2 linked regions of the Parabacteroides timonensis genome follow. The protein of the gene in region 1 binds, or shares a complex with, the protein of each later gene. Links are inferred from orthologs where the notes say so. Each region holds a gene or a part of one and is shown in the gene's direction. Other genes may lie near its edges.

The links. Proteins that work in one complex are often made in the same cells at the same time.
Region 2: the proteins of tsaB (region 1) and tsaD are in contact, whole or in part, in a solved structure (PDB 4WQ4), measured with the Escherichia coli proteins. The link is inferred for Parabacteroides timonensis from one-to-one orthologs.

The regions. Positions count from the first base shown.
Region 1 is NZ_LT669941.1:2,141,339-2,149,572, reverse strand. What follows is about bases 1-2,848. They hold tsaB (tRNA (adenosine(37)-N6)-threonylcarbamoyltransferase complex dimerization subunit type 1 TsaB), read left to right. Parts: upstream 1-1,000; coding sequence 1,001-1,696; downstream 1,697-2,848. Other genes in these bases: BQ7394_RS16220 (hypothetical protein), read right to left, coding at 1,802-2,848; BQ7394_RS16230 (YicC/YloC family endoribonuclease), read right to left, coding at 1-789. Outside these bases: more of BQ7394_RS16220, read right to left, coding at 2,849-2,902; BQ7394_RS16215 (hypothetical protein), read right to left, coding at 2,931-3,608; BQ7394_RS16210 (SPFH domain-containing protein), read right to left, coding at 3,631-4,743; BQ7394_RS16205 (HU family DNA-binding protein), read left to right, coding at 5,201-5,590; BQ7394_RS16200 (BT4734/BF3469 family protein), read left to right, coding at 5,587-7,668; BQ7394_RS26480 (hypothetical protein), read left to right, coding at 7,891-8,022; BQ7394_RS16195 (sodium ion-translocating decarboxylase subunit beta), read right to left, coding at 8,131-8,234. UniProt on the Escherichia coli protein: Required for the formation of a threonylcarbamoyl group on adenosine at position 37 (t(6)A37) in tRNAs that read codons beginning with adenine.
Region 2 is NZ_LT669941.1:1,729,609-1,732,538, reverse strand. It holds tsaD (tRNA (adenosine(37)-N6)-threonylcarbamoyltransferase complex transferase subunit TsaD), read left to right. Parts: upstream 1-920; coding sequence 921-1,940; downstream 1,941-2,930. Other genes in the region: BQ7394_RS14540 (Crp/Fnr family transcriptional regulator), read left to right, coding at 2,868-2,930; BQ7394_RS14545 (CinA family protein), read left to right, coding at 2,393-2,875; BQ7394_RS14555 (translocation/assembly module TamB domain-containing protein), read right to left, coding at 1-777.

The DNA.
Region 1 (8,234 bases):
GCTTTTCGAACCGAGTGTGTTGATCTCGCGTCCCATTTCCTGGGCGATGAAACCGAGCTTTTTACCCTGTCCATGTCCGTCTTTCATTGTGCTGATGAAATATTTCAGGTGGTTGTCGAGACGGTTCTTTTCTTCGTTTACATCCAGTTTCTCTATATAATAGATCATTTCCTGTTCAAAACGATTCTTATCGTAATCCTGGTTGGCAATCTTTTCGAGGTTGTCCATGATGCGCGTTTTGATCTTTTCGATACGTTCGCCTTCGTATTCTTCCACTTCGGTGAGCAGACGGGCAATGTTACCGATCTTCTCTTCAAACAGTTTCTGCAGCATGGCTCCTTCCTGGATACGGAAGTCGCAAAGATGCTTGATGGCCTCTTTTACTGCTGTGAAAACCACTTCCCATTCGCTTTCGTCTACCTCAACGATTTCCGACTTGATAACATCCGGCATTTTCAATAATGTCTGGAACCAGTCTGTAGGAAGTGCGATATTCAGTTTGTCAGCGATGTCTTTGATCTGGCTGTAATAGCTCTCAAAAGCTGTGAGGTTAATCTGAGTAGGAGTATCTTTTCCTATATATTCAATGTAAATGCTGAAATCGACCTTACCCCGTTCGAGCGACTGAAGCAGCTGGCTACGGATTTGCATTTCTTTATCTTTGTAGATAGACGGAATGCGGGTTGATAAATCCAGTTGCTTGCTGTTGAGCGCTTTTATTTCTACGGTTACCTTTTTTGAAGGAAGTTCGGCTGTAACCTTACCGAATCCAGTCATTGATTGTATCATTGTTCTAAAAATTTGTGCAAAGATAGCTTATTCAGTTGATAGTTGACAGTTGACAGTTGACAATTATTTGGTTCTATGTATAAAAAGTTCGTTATTTTCTCATTCGTGTAAAGACGATTTAGTACTTTTGCGACCAATTAATCCGGTTGATAACCGGCAGTGTCCAATTAAAAAATACCTGTCAACTATCAACCGTCAACTGTCAACTGTTATGTCTTGTATTTTAAATATTGATACTTCAACATTGGTCTGTTCCCTGGCCCTATCGGCAGACGGAGAGGTGCTTTTTGAAAAGACCTCTTTCGACGGACCTTCGCATGCCGCCTTACTGGGCGTATTTGTAGAAGAAGCCCTTGCTGTATTGAAAGCAAAAGCATTGACGCTGGATGCTGTGGCCGTCAGCAGTGGCCCCGGTTCTTATACCGGCCTGCGTATCGGCGTTTCCGTAGCGAAAGGGTTATGTTTCGGTTTTGGCATTCCGCTGATCGGTATCCATACGCTCGATATTCTGGCCGCTACCGCTATCCGTCAACAACCGCTGGCTGACGGCGGGCTGTATTGCGCCATGCTCGATGCACGCCGTATGGAAGTGTATGCCACCCTCTATGATGCCGGCCTGAATACTATACGTGCAACATCGGCCGATGTCGTGGATGAGCAGACTTATGCCGCTTACCTGGAAAAAGGAACTGTCTGTTTCTTTGGCAACGGTGCCGCAAAGTGCCGCGAAGTGATCGCTTCGTCGAATGCCATTTTTATCGATGGTATTCATCCCCTGGCTGTCAATATGATTCCCCTGGCGGAAAAGGCTTTTGCTGCCGGGCAGTTTGAAGATGTCGCCTATTTCGAACCGTTCTACCTGAAAGAATTCCAGGCTACGATCGCGAAGAATAAGGTGTTGGGATAACGGCGGCTCGAAAGCAGTCGTTCCTGTCTTTGCTATAAATAAAAAACTGCTTATCGGGCATTTAAGCGAACCCGATAAGCAGTTGTGTCGGAATAATATTCTTTGTTATACACCCAGCCTGGCCGCACTTGTCTGGCGGGCGGCCTTCGATTCCTGCAGATGGGTTTGAATCTGGTTATCCATTGTTTTGTTTACTATGAATTTGCCGATGAACCAGAGGACGAGGAATACAATGCCGGATGTGATGTCGATGAGGTACATTAACACAAAGCACAGTAACCAAAGCCATTTGACGATTTTCTTGATCTTTTCTTTTCCATTGACAAAATCTACTTCGTCCTGATCTATCGGATAGTTGTAAGAGGTACGCTGTCCGGTTCCGTCCATCATAAAATTATACCGCTGGTTGTTGTAAGTGTAGTACACAAACCAGAACGGAGCCAGGATGTATTCTCCTTTCGTGGCCAGGTTGAAACTGGAAGACGCGCGGAAGTTACGTATTTCCTGATCGCCGATTTGGTTGAGTGCAGCATCCTGTGCCGTGTCGTCTACCAAATCTTTCCCGTGTTTCTGCCATACTATATTGGTGTCGGCATTACGGGGGATAGTTATCATGCGTTCATCTTCATCGTTCAGCATATCACCGTCAAACTGTTTTGACATCATCACGTCGTAGGGGAACTGATAGGTGAAATTCCGGAGTTCTACCGGTAAGTCTTCACTGTCTTCATTGGCAAGGCATAAAAATGCAAAATTGCCTGCTGCATTACCGTTTTGCGGACGCCATTTCTTTACGGTCTTTGTCGAAATAGTCTTGCCGCTGTCTGTCCAGTTTCTCGAAATATCTACTTTCTGGTCTTCGTAAGACGATTCGCAACTCCATGAAGATTGGTAAGTACCTTCAAAAAGATACATCGGCAAATAAGCACGGAACACATTGTCGGTGTTGATGGATTCGAAGATGTTCTTGGGAACGAAATCCTGATTGATCAGGGTATCCACCAAACATTTTTCGAAGTTACTTTCCTGTGTAGTGAACGGGATGATGCGTTCAGGGCGAATTTCTTCTTTAGCGGTCGCCAACGGGTTCTTCATCACGGTGCCGCAACGGGGACATGTTGCTGTCGACTTAAAAGCACTGAATGAAGTGAGCGTCTGATTACATGCCGGGCACTTCACGATCTGCAATTGCATAGTTTCTGCCATAATATCAAATATTAAATGAGTTAATAAGTTAATGAGAATATTTTAATATTGTTTTTCTTTCTTCGATCAGGCCTGCCAGCTGTCTGGCTAATGATGTGGATTCTTCAACATTACTTTCCGTTATGGATTGTCGCAGGGAAGCGATCGCCTGTTCTATCTCGATGTCGATCTTTTCAGACTCCTGGGTCTGCCGCGAAGAGCTGGCTTCCAGTTTGTCGGAGCAATCGGCGATCAGTCTTTTCAGTTCCGGTTTGTCTGTTTTCGCCATCAGCCTTTTCAGGCTCATCCTCATCGACTGGTAAGCATCTATATCCTGCTTGCGTTTTTCAAGCGATTGCGCAGTTGCCTGATTCGCCCAGGCATTTCCTAAAATGAGGACTACGAAAATCAGCCAGAGAGCGGTCTGTACCACCAGCGACCAAACAGGTGATTCCATCCGGTAGATAATGAAAACCACACCGGCTATCAATTCCAGGATGAAATACGTTATGGCCTGTCCGTAGAGGACGGAAGACAGGTAGTAAGAAGCATCCCCCTTCGTTTTCAATACGGGCAGGAAGAGTATGGTGAAATACGCCACATGGATATACGCATACGAAACCCATACGGAAGTCGGATTGTCTGTGCCGCACAGTAGAAAAAACAACGTGTTGAAGACCACCAGGAACACCAATGTAAAAACAATACGGATTAATGTTGTTTTCATAAATATGATTAGATATAGGGTATTACAATCTGCTTAATATCTCTTCTACTTTCTGGTCGTAGACAGCTTGAGGTATCAATCCGGCATCCAGCATTTGCTTCATTTTTTGCAACGACTCCATCGGATCGGGCTGTGCCGGTGCCTGTGCGGGTTGCTGAACCTGGTTGCCGGGAAATACGGATTGGGTGATATTGGCAAACGTTCCACCGGCCGCCATGCCCATTCCTAGGCCGGCACCTGCGCTGGCTATACCGCCGGCTCCCGGATTTTCTGCAATCGTCTGAAGCATATCCATCCCCTTGATGGTGGCGTAGGCATTCCCCATCGTGTGGAGTTCTTCCACTTTGCTATGTGCGCCGATGATACGGGCTTGTGCTTCGCCTTGTGCACTCATGCGTTGCAGGCGGACAGCTTGCTCGTACATCTGGCGCTGTTCTTCATCCAGTTCGAGACTGATAGTGAAATCGACCAGCATGATACCGTAAGCTTCCAATAACTTCTGAATGTCCGGCAGGCTGAGTTGTGCTATCTCCTTTTTCTTTTTCGAGCACTCCATCGAATTGATGCCGTTCTTCTCCAATACCGAAGAAATGATGTCTGCAATTTCCTGGTAAACACGTTCGAACAGCTTCTCTTTCAAATGATCTGTCGTGTAGCTGCTGTTGTCTCGTAACACCTTCTTAACAAAAGTTTCCGTGTCGATAACGCGTATGACATAAATACCGCCACCTCTCAACTGGGCACCGGCACCCAACAAAGGGCATGTGTATCCGATGGGATCTATGGTACCCCAGGGAATTTCAAATTCTTCGACGGAAACGAAATAAACCCGGCAAGGGAAATAGCTCTTTCCGCCCGACAATGCTTCACGGAAAGACCGTATCACTGCAATGTTCTGTGTCTTCAATTCGCATTCCGTCCCACTGGGAAAGACCGCCCATTCGCTGGCACCGTTTTCAAAAATGGCCTCTTCTCCTTTGCGGACAAGTATTTTTGAATGGGTGTTGAAGTCGCTACTGGGATGTCGCCAGGCGATAAGTCCGCGTCCCGTATTGTTGCCCTCATTTTGAATTACATCAACGAACGAATGCCCGCCGGAAGGCGATGGTACTGTTGGTCTGCTAAAAAGTCCCATTTTTATTTTCAATTTAGTGGTTCTATACTCCTTTTATTTTTACTAAAGTAGTTTTCTCATTTCTGACAAATATACATAGATTTTATAAAAAATAACTATCATACTATCACTTTTTATTATAAATATAAGATTATTATCTATTTATAGCGTGATAGTATGTGAAATAAACTATCACTATCTATCACCATACTATCACTCTTTTATTTGCAGGAACGCCCGGTTTTTAGTTCTTTCTATATGAAAAATGCAATAAGAAAAAATGAAATAAACTATTGAAAAACATTGTTTATATGCGATACTTTTCTTATATTTGTAAGGAGATAAAGTTGCCGCCATCCGGGTCTCGAGGGTATTTACACCCGGATGTAAGCATCGTTCAGATCCGGGTGTAAAATGGGCTAAAATGCCCGTCTTGGTGAAGTTTACTAGTATTATTATTAATAAAAACTCCTTATTTATGGCACATTTCTATGTAGTCCGAGCAAAAACGGATAAGACAGGTCCGGTAGAAAAGAAGCTGTTTTATGGTGTTCCGGTTAGTACGGGACGAGTTACAACCGAAAAGTTGGCTGAAGTGATAGCCGACCGTTGTTCATTGACGCGCGGAGATGTGCTGGTAACCGTCTGCGAGCTGAGCGATGTGATTAAGGAATGCCTTAAAGACGGATATTCCGTAGAACTCAAGGATATGGGTGACTTATATCTTTCGGCTGCCAGTGAAGGATATGAGGACAAAAAGGATTGCACTCCCCATCGGGTGAAAGCGAAACGCGTTTGTTTCAGGATGAGTCCGCGCCTGCGTAAAGAAATGAAGTTTTTTAAATTTGAAAGATACCCGTTCGAATGAAAGTTACACAATACCGTTATAAGAAAGAGCAACTAATGGTGCAGATCCGTAACCTGGAAGCGGTTGTAGATATGTTGCGTTCCGACAGTCTGGCGGAACAGATTGCTGCAGTACGTAACAGGATCTGTTTTACATTGCCTGGATATCTTAATGAATGGACTGGAAAAATGCCGGTTATTGTTTGGGGCGCCACTTATCGAAAAGAAGAGGGGCAGGTTCGGATAAAGACCTATACGGGATGTATTGTTTTGGAAGTGAACGGTTTGTCGGATATGGCAGAGGCTGCTCGTGTGCGCGAAGAAGCTTCCGCTATGCCGCAGACGTTGTTGGCTTTTATCGGGTTGAGCGGCAAGTCGGTGAAGATAATCGTGCCGTTTACCTTGCCGGACGGAAAGTTACCCCGCTCGGAAGAGAAGGCGAAATTATTTCATGCGGCAGCTTACCAGTTGGCTGTCAGGTATTACCAGCCTCAGTTGAGCAGTATGGTCACGTTGAAGGAGCCGGTGCTTTCGCGGGGTACCCGGGTCAGTTATGATGCCGGGTTGTATTATAATCCGGATGCGATGGCAATCCGGATAGAGCAACCTTTGCAGATGCCTTCCGAGGGTGAACTGCGTATCGTGCAGGATGCTCCGGTCGATCCGGTCGACCGCTTGTTGCCGGGGTTGGAGCGTAACTCGCAGGTTGCTACGCTTTTCAGTGTGGCGTTGGTTGAGGTTGTCCGTAAATTTGCCGCTATCGGCGGTAACGATCTTCAGGCATTATTTACGGAGATGGCGCAAAACTGTTGCCGTCTGGGAATACCGGAGGAAGAAGCGGTAGGATGGATGCTTCGGTATGATTTGCTGAAACCTCAGAAGGTGCTGATACGCAGTGTATTCCGTTCGGTTTATTTGCTGAAGAAGGTCGGGGAAGGCAAATTGCCTTTGCCGGAATGTTTTTCGCTGGTGATGCAGTTGGAAGAGTTTATGTCGAGGCGTTATTATTTCCGTTTGAACGAGATGAACGGGGAGGTGGAATATCTGGATCGATCGGTTATCCAGTTTGTTTATCATCCTTATACACAGAAGGTTCGTAATACTATCTGCCTGGAGGCGCAGAAAGAGGGGCTGAATGTGTGGGATAAGGATATCGACCGGTATGTGCATTCCGACCAAATCCCGTCGTATCATCCGATCGAGTCGTTCCTGGCTAACCTTCCGGCCTGGGATGGCAAACCGCATATCCGGGTGTTGGCAGATCGGGTACCTAACAGTAATCCGCTGTGGCAGGATTGTTTTTACCGTTGGTTCCTGAGTATGGTTGCCCATTGGATGCAGATGGATAAGGATCACGGGAACAGTACGACGCCTTTGTTGGTGGGTGACCAGGGATGCGGAAAGTCAACTTTTTGCCTGAACTTATTACCGCCGGCACTCCGTCCTTTTTATACGGACAGTATCGATTTCGGCAATAAGAAGGAGGCGGAACTGGCTTTGCACCGCTATGCGTTGATCAATATCGACGAGTTCGATTCGGTGAAGGCTTCACACCAGAGTTTTCTGAAGCATGTGTTGCAGAAGGCGGTGGTCAATGCCCGCTTGCCTTATCAGAGTTCGACGCGCAGCCTTCGTCGTTATGCGACTTTTATCGCTACCAGTAATAATTTTGATTTACTGACCGATCCGACCGGAAGTCGCCGTTTTGTCTGTGTAGAGATCGAAGGCCTGATCGATTATATTCAGCCGATCGATTACGGACAGCTTTACGCCGAAGCGAAAGAAATGTTGCGCCGTGGCGAGCGTTTCTGGTTCACGCACGAGGAGGAAGCGGCAATCGTGGAGAACAACCAGCGTTTCCAGCAAGTCCCGGCCGAAGAGCAATTGTTCCTTCGTTATTTCACGATCCCGGAAGATACGGAGGGTTTGAAACCGCTGCTCGCTACCGAAATACTGGATATTATAGCCGAAAAACACCCCGGTTTTATCATCACAAAAACGATGATACTCAACTTCGGCAAACTTTTGAAGCGAAATAACGTACCGAATAAGCGGACGAATAGAGGGACTTGTTATTATGTAAAAGAAATAAATGGTTGAATATCATTATGTTTATGAAGTCTGATATGATCGTATGATAGATGTTATGATGGTTTAAATGAATAACTATCATAAGGTTAATAGCTTTATAATCATTGTTTTATGTTTGATTAATGATAGTATGATGGTTGTTTTGTGAAAAAAGAATTATGGTAGCTGATTTTAAACCAAATCATTGCATTTGCTGTTTTATGCTCATAATAGAAACAGAATGGCATAAATATGAAAAAGAAAAATGTTTGGTTGGTCATTGGGGTAGTAGTGGCAATTGTTCTCCTGATGGTATGGTTATTCGTCGGAACAACAGTGGAAGAAGTAGCTGATCCGGTAGTGAGTCCGATGGTGGTTGAATAAATATGTAAGAATTGTCGTTAATACAAGGATGGCATGTAAAATGGAGTTTAATGTCCATTTACACATGCCATCTTTTATTTCTGGGATATTCAGAATATCCTTCAAATCTTATCCTAAGAATCCTAACAGGATACCGGCAGCTACAGCAGAACCGATCACACCTGCTACGTTCGGACCCATAGCGTGCATCAACAGATAGTTGGTCGGGTCAT
Region 2 (2,930 bases), 420 kb from region 1 along the record:
CGACAAATCCTTCAGGCATATCTGTGAAGGAGAAATGTTTAGTTCCAGCGGAGCCTGGTTCAACAACTGGGTGACATTCTCAATTTCGTGCATACCGATTTGTGCCCGGCTGATTTTCAAATCCGTTTGCGGTAATTTTATTTCGAAGTTGTTGATGAAAGCACTGTCGCGGTTGCTGATGATATTCATCGAAAGTTTGTCTAGCTCAAAACCGGAAGCCTCGTTGAAACTCATCTTTTTGATGTTGGCGTTCAGGCTGTCCTTGTTGAAGGCTTTCAGGGATATTTTCGCACTCAGGTTCTTGATGTCTACATGTTTGGCATTAAACTTGCCGGGGGTAGAGTCGGCACTTTCCACGTCAAAACGGAAATTCCCACGCCGAATCAGGATCGAGTTGAAACGCAAGTCGATATTCGGGTTCTTCTTCAAAGTATCCCTGCTGGCGAAAGCATCCAGGACGAACTGAAGGTTCAGCGGACTCTCGGGCGTCTTCTTTTTCAGATTGACCGAGAAACCGAACAGACGCACGGTCGAGAATACGAATTTGCCTTTCAGCAAGGGAAGGGCTTCGAAGCCTGCCGCCACATGGTTCGCTTCGAATAATGTTTTTCCATCCTGGTCTTCGAGGTATAAGTTGTCGAGAACCACCCGGTTGAACCACTCGATACTGACATTTCCTATCTTAACAGGCACACCAAGGTGACTGGATAATTCGGTCGATGCAATGTCGGAAACCTGGCGTTGAACGTACGGTATCTTCAACAATATGAAGGGCATTGCATAGAATATCCAGAGCAGAGTAAGTAGGGTAATGATTATGTATTTGAGTCCTCTGATATCTTTACTATATTTTAAGCACAAATCTACAACAATATCGCGATAGAATTCATTAAATTTGCACAAAAAAACGAGAGAAGAGTATGAGTGTAACAATATTGGGGATAGAATCATCCTGTGATGATACTTCCTCTTCCGTAATACGCGACGGCGTGATGCTGTCGAATGTGATAGCCAGTCAGGCGGTTCACGAAGCATATGGTGGCGTGGTTCCCGAGCTGGCTTCACGCGCACACCAGCAGAATATCATCCCGGTGGTCGCAGAGGCTATCAAGCGTGCAGGTATCGATAAGTCGGAACTGAGCGCCGTTGCGTTCACACGCGGGCCGGGGTTGATGGGATCCCTGCTGGTCGGTACCTCCTTTGCCAAAGGGTTTGCCGCATCTTTGGACATCCCGATGATCGAGATCAACCATTTGCAGGCGCATGTACTGGCTCACTTTATCAAGGAAACGCCGGAAGACGATCATGCTCCCTCGTTCCCGTTCCTGTGTTTGCTGGTATCGGGCGGTAACTCGCAGATCATCAAAGTAAATGCTTATAACGACATGGAGGTGATAGGGCAGACGATAGACGACGCAGCGGGCGAAGCCTTCGACAAATGTGCGAAGGTGATGGGACTGGGTTATCCGGGTGGTCCGGTGGTGAACCGCTTGGCCAACGAAGGAAATCCGAAAGCCTTTACTTTCAGCAAACCGCATATTCCGGGGTACGATTATAGCTTCAGCGGACTGAAGACTTCTTTCCTCTACACCTTGAGGGATAAACTACAGGAAGATCCGGACTTCATCGAAAATAATAAACGTGACCTTTGTGCCTCCCTTCAGTCGACAGTGATCGATATCCTGATGGATAAGTTGCGCAAGGCAGCGAAAGACCTGAATATAAAAGAGGTGGCGGTGGCCGGCGGTGTTTCGGCAAACTCCGGTTTGCGCGATGCCTTCCTCGACCATGCGAAGCGGTATGGCTGGAAAGTGCATATCCCGAAGTTCGCGTTTACAACAGACAACGCGGCGATGGTTGCCATCACTGGTTATTATAAATTCCTCGATAAGGATTTTTGTCCGATGGACGCTGTTCCGTTCTCACGGGTGGTTATTTAAATTACTTTTGGCTTGATCCAAAAGTAATCAAAAGATCAAGGCTGCACCGGCTTCGCTGCTATGGTGAAAGACTACGCTTGAAAAATCCGAAACTCGCTACGCTCAGACAGCGGATTTTTCCGGGCCGCTTCGTCTTCCCCCTTCGCGGACGCTCATCCGCTGAGGCCTTTCAGAGAGCGCTTTGCGCTCTTTGGGGATTGCCGATACCGACACCTTTAAAACAGGCGGTATCGGCAATCCTAAGAGGAAGCTTTGCTTCCTATGTCAGGCCTCAGCTGGTGAGCGTAAAGCGCAGCAGCCGGAGAGAGCGCCCGGAGGCTGTGCTGTTTGAGCGAAGCGAGTTCACAGACGACAGCGAACGTAGGATGCGGAGTAGCGAGGCAGGTGTAGCCTTGAACTTTTGGTTACTTTTCTTTCAAGAGAAAAGTAACATTCAATTAGATAAAAACAATATGAATTCAATAAGCGAACAATTAGGCAAACTTCTTCGAACGAAGAAGTTGTCGATGGGGACGGCGGAAAGCTGCACGGGGGGCCGGATAGCCAATATGATTACGCTGGTGGCAGGTAGCTCCGATTATTTTGTCGGGGGAGTTGTCTCTTACAGCAACGAAGTGAAACAGCATGTATTGGGTGTTTCGGAAGAAAGTCTTCGCCAGCATGGGGCCGTCAGCCGCGAAGTGGTGGAACAGATGGCGCAGGGAGCGATCCGTACCCTCGGATGCGACTGTGCTGTAGCGACTTCCGGTATTGCAGGACCCGGCGGAGGAACCCCGGAAAAACCGGTCGGCACGGTTTGGATCGCCGCAGCCCTGAAAGGTGAAATCGTCTCACATTGTTTTCATTTCGGAACGGTCAGGGCGGAAAATATACAGGCGGCGGCGGATGCTGCGTTGACCCTGTTATTGGACTTGTTACAAAAACAGCATGGATAAATTCATAGAACAACAGCGGGCGGTTTATCCCATGTCCGACGAAGCGATCCGGTTG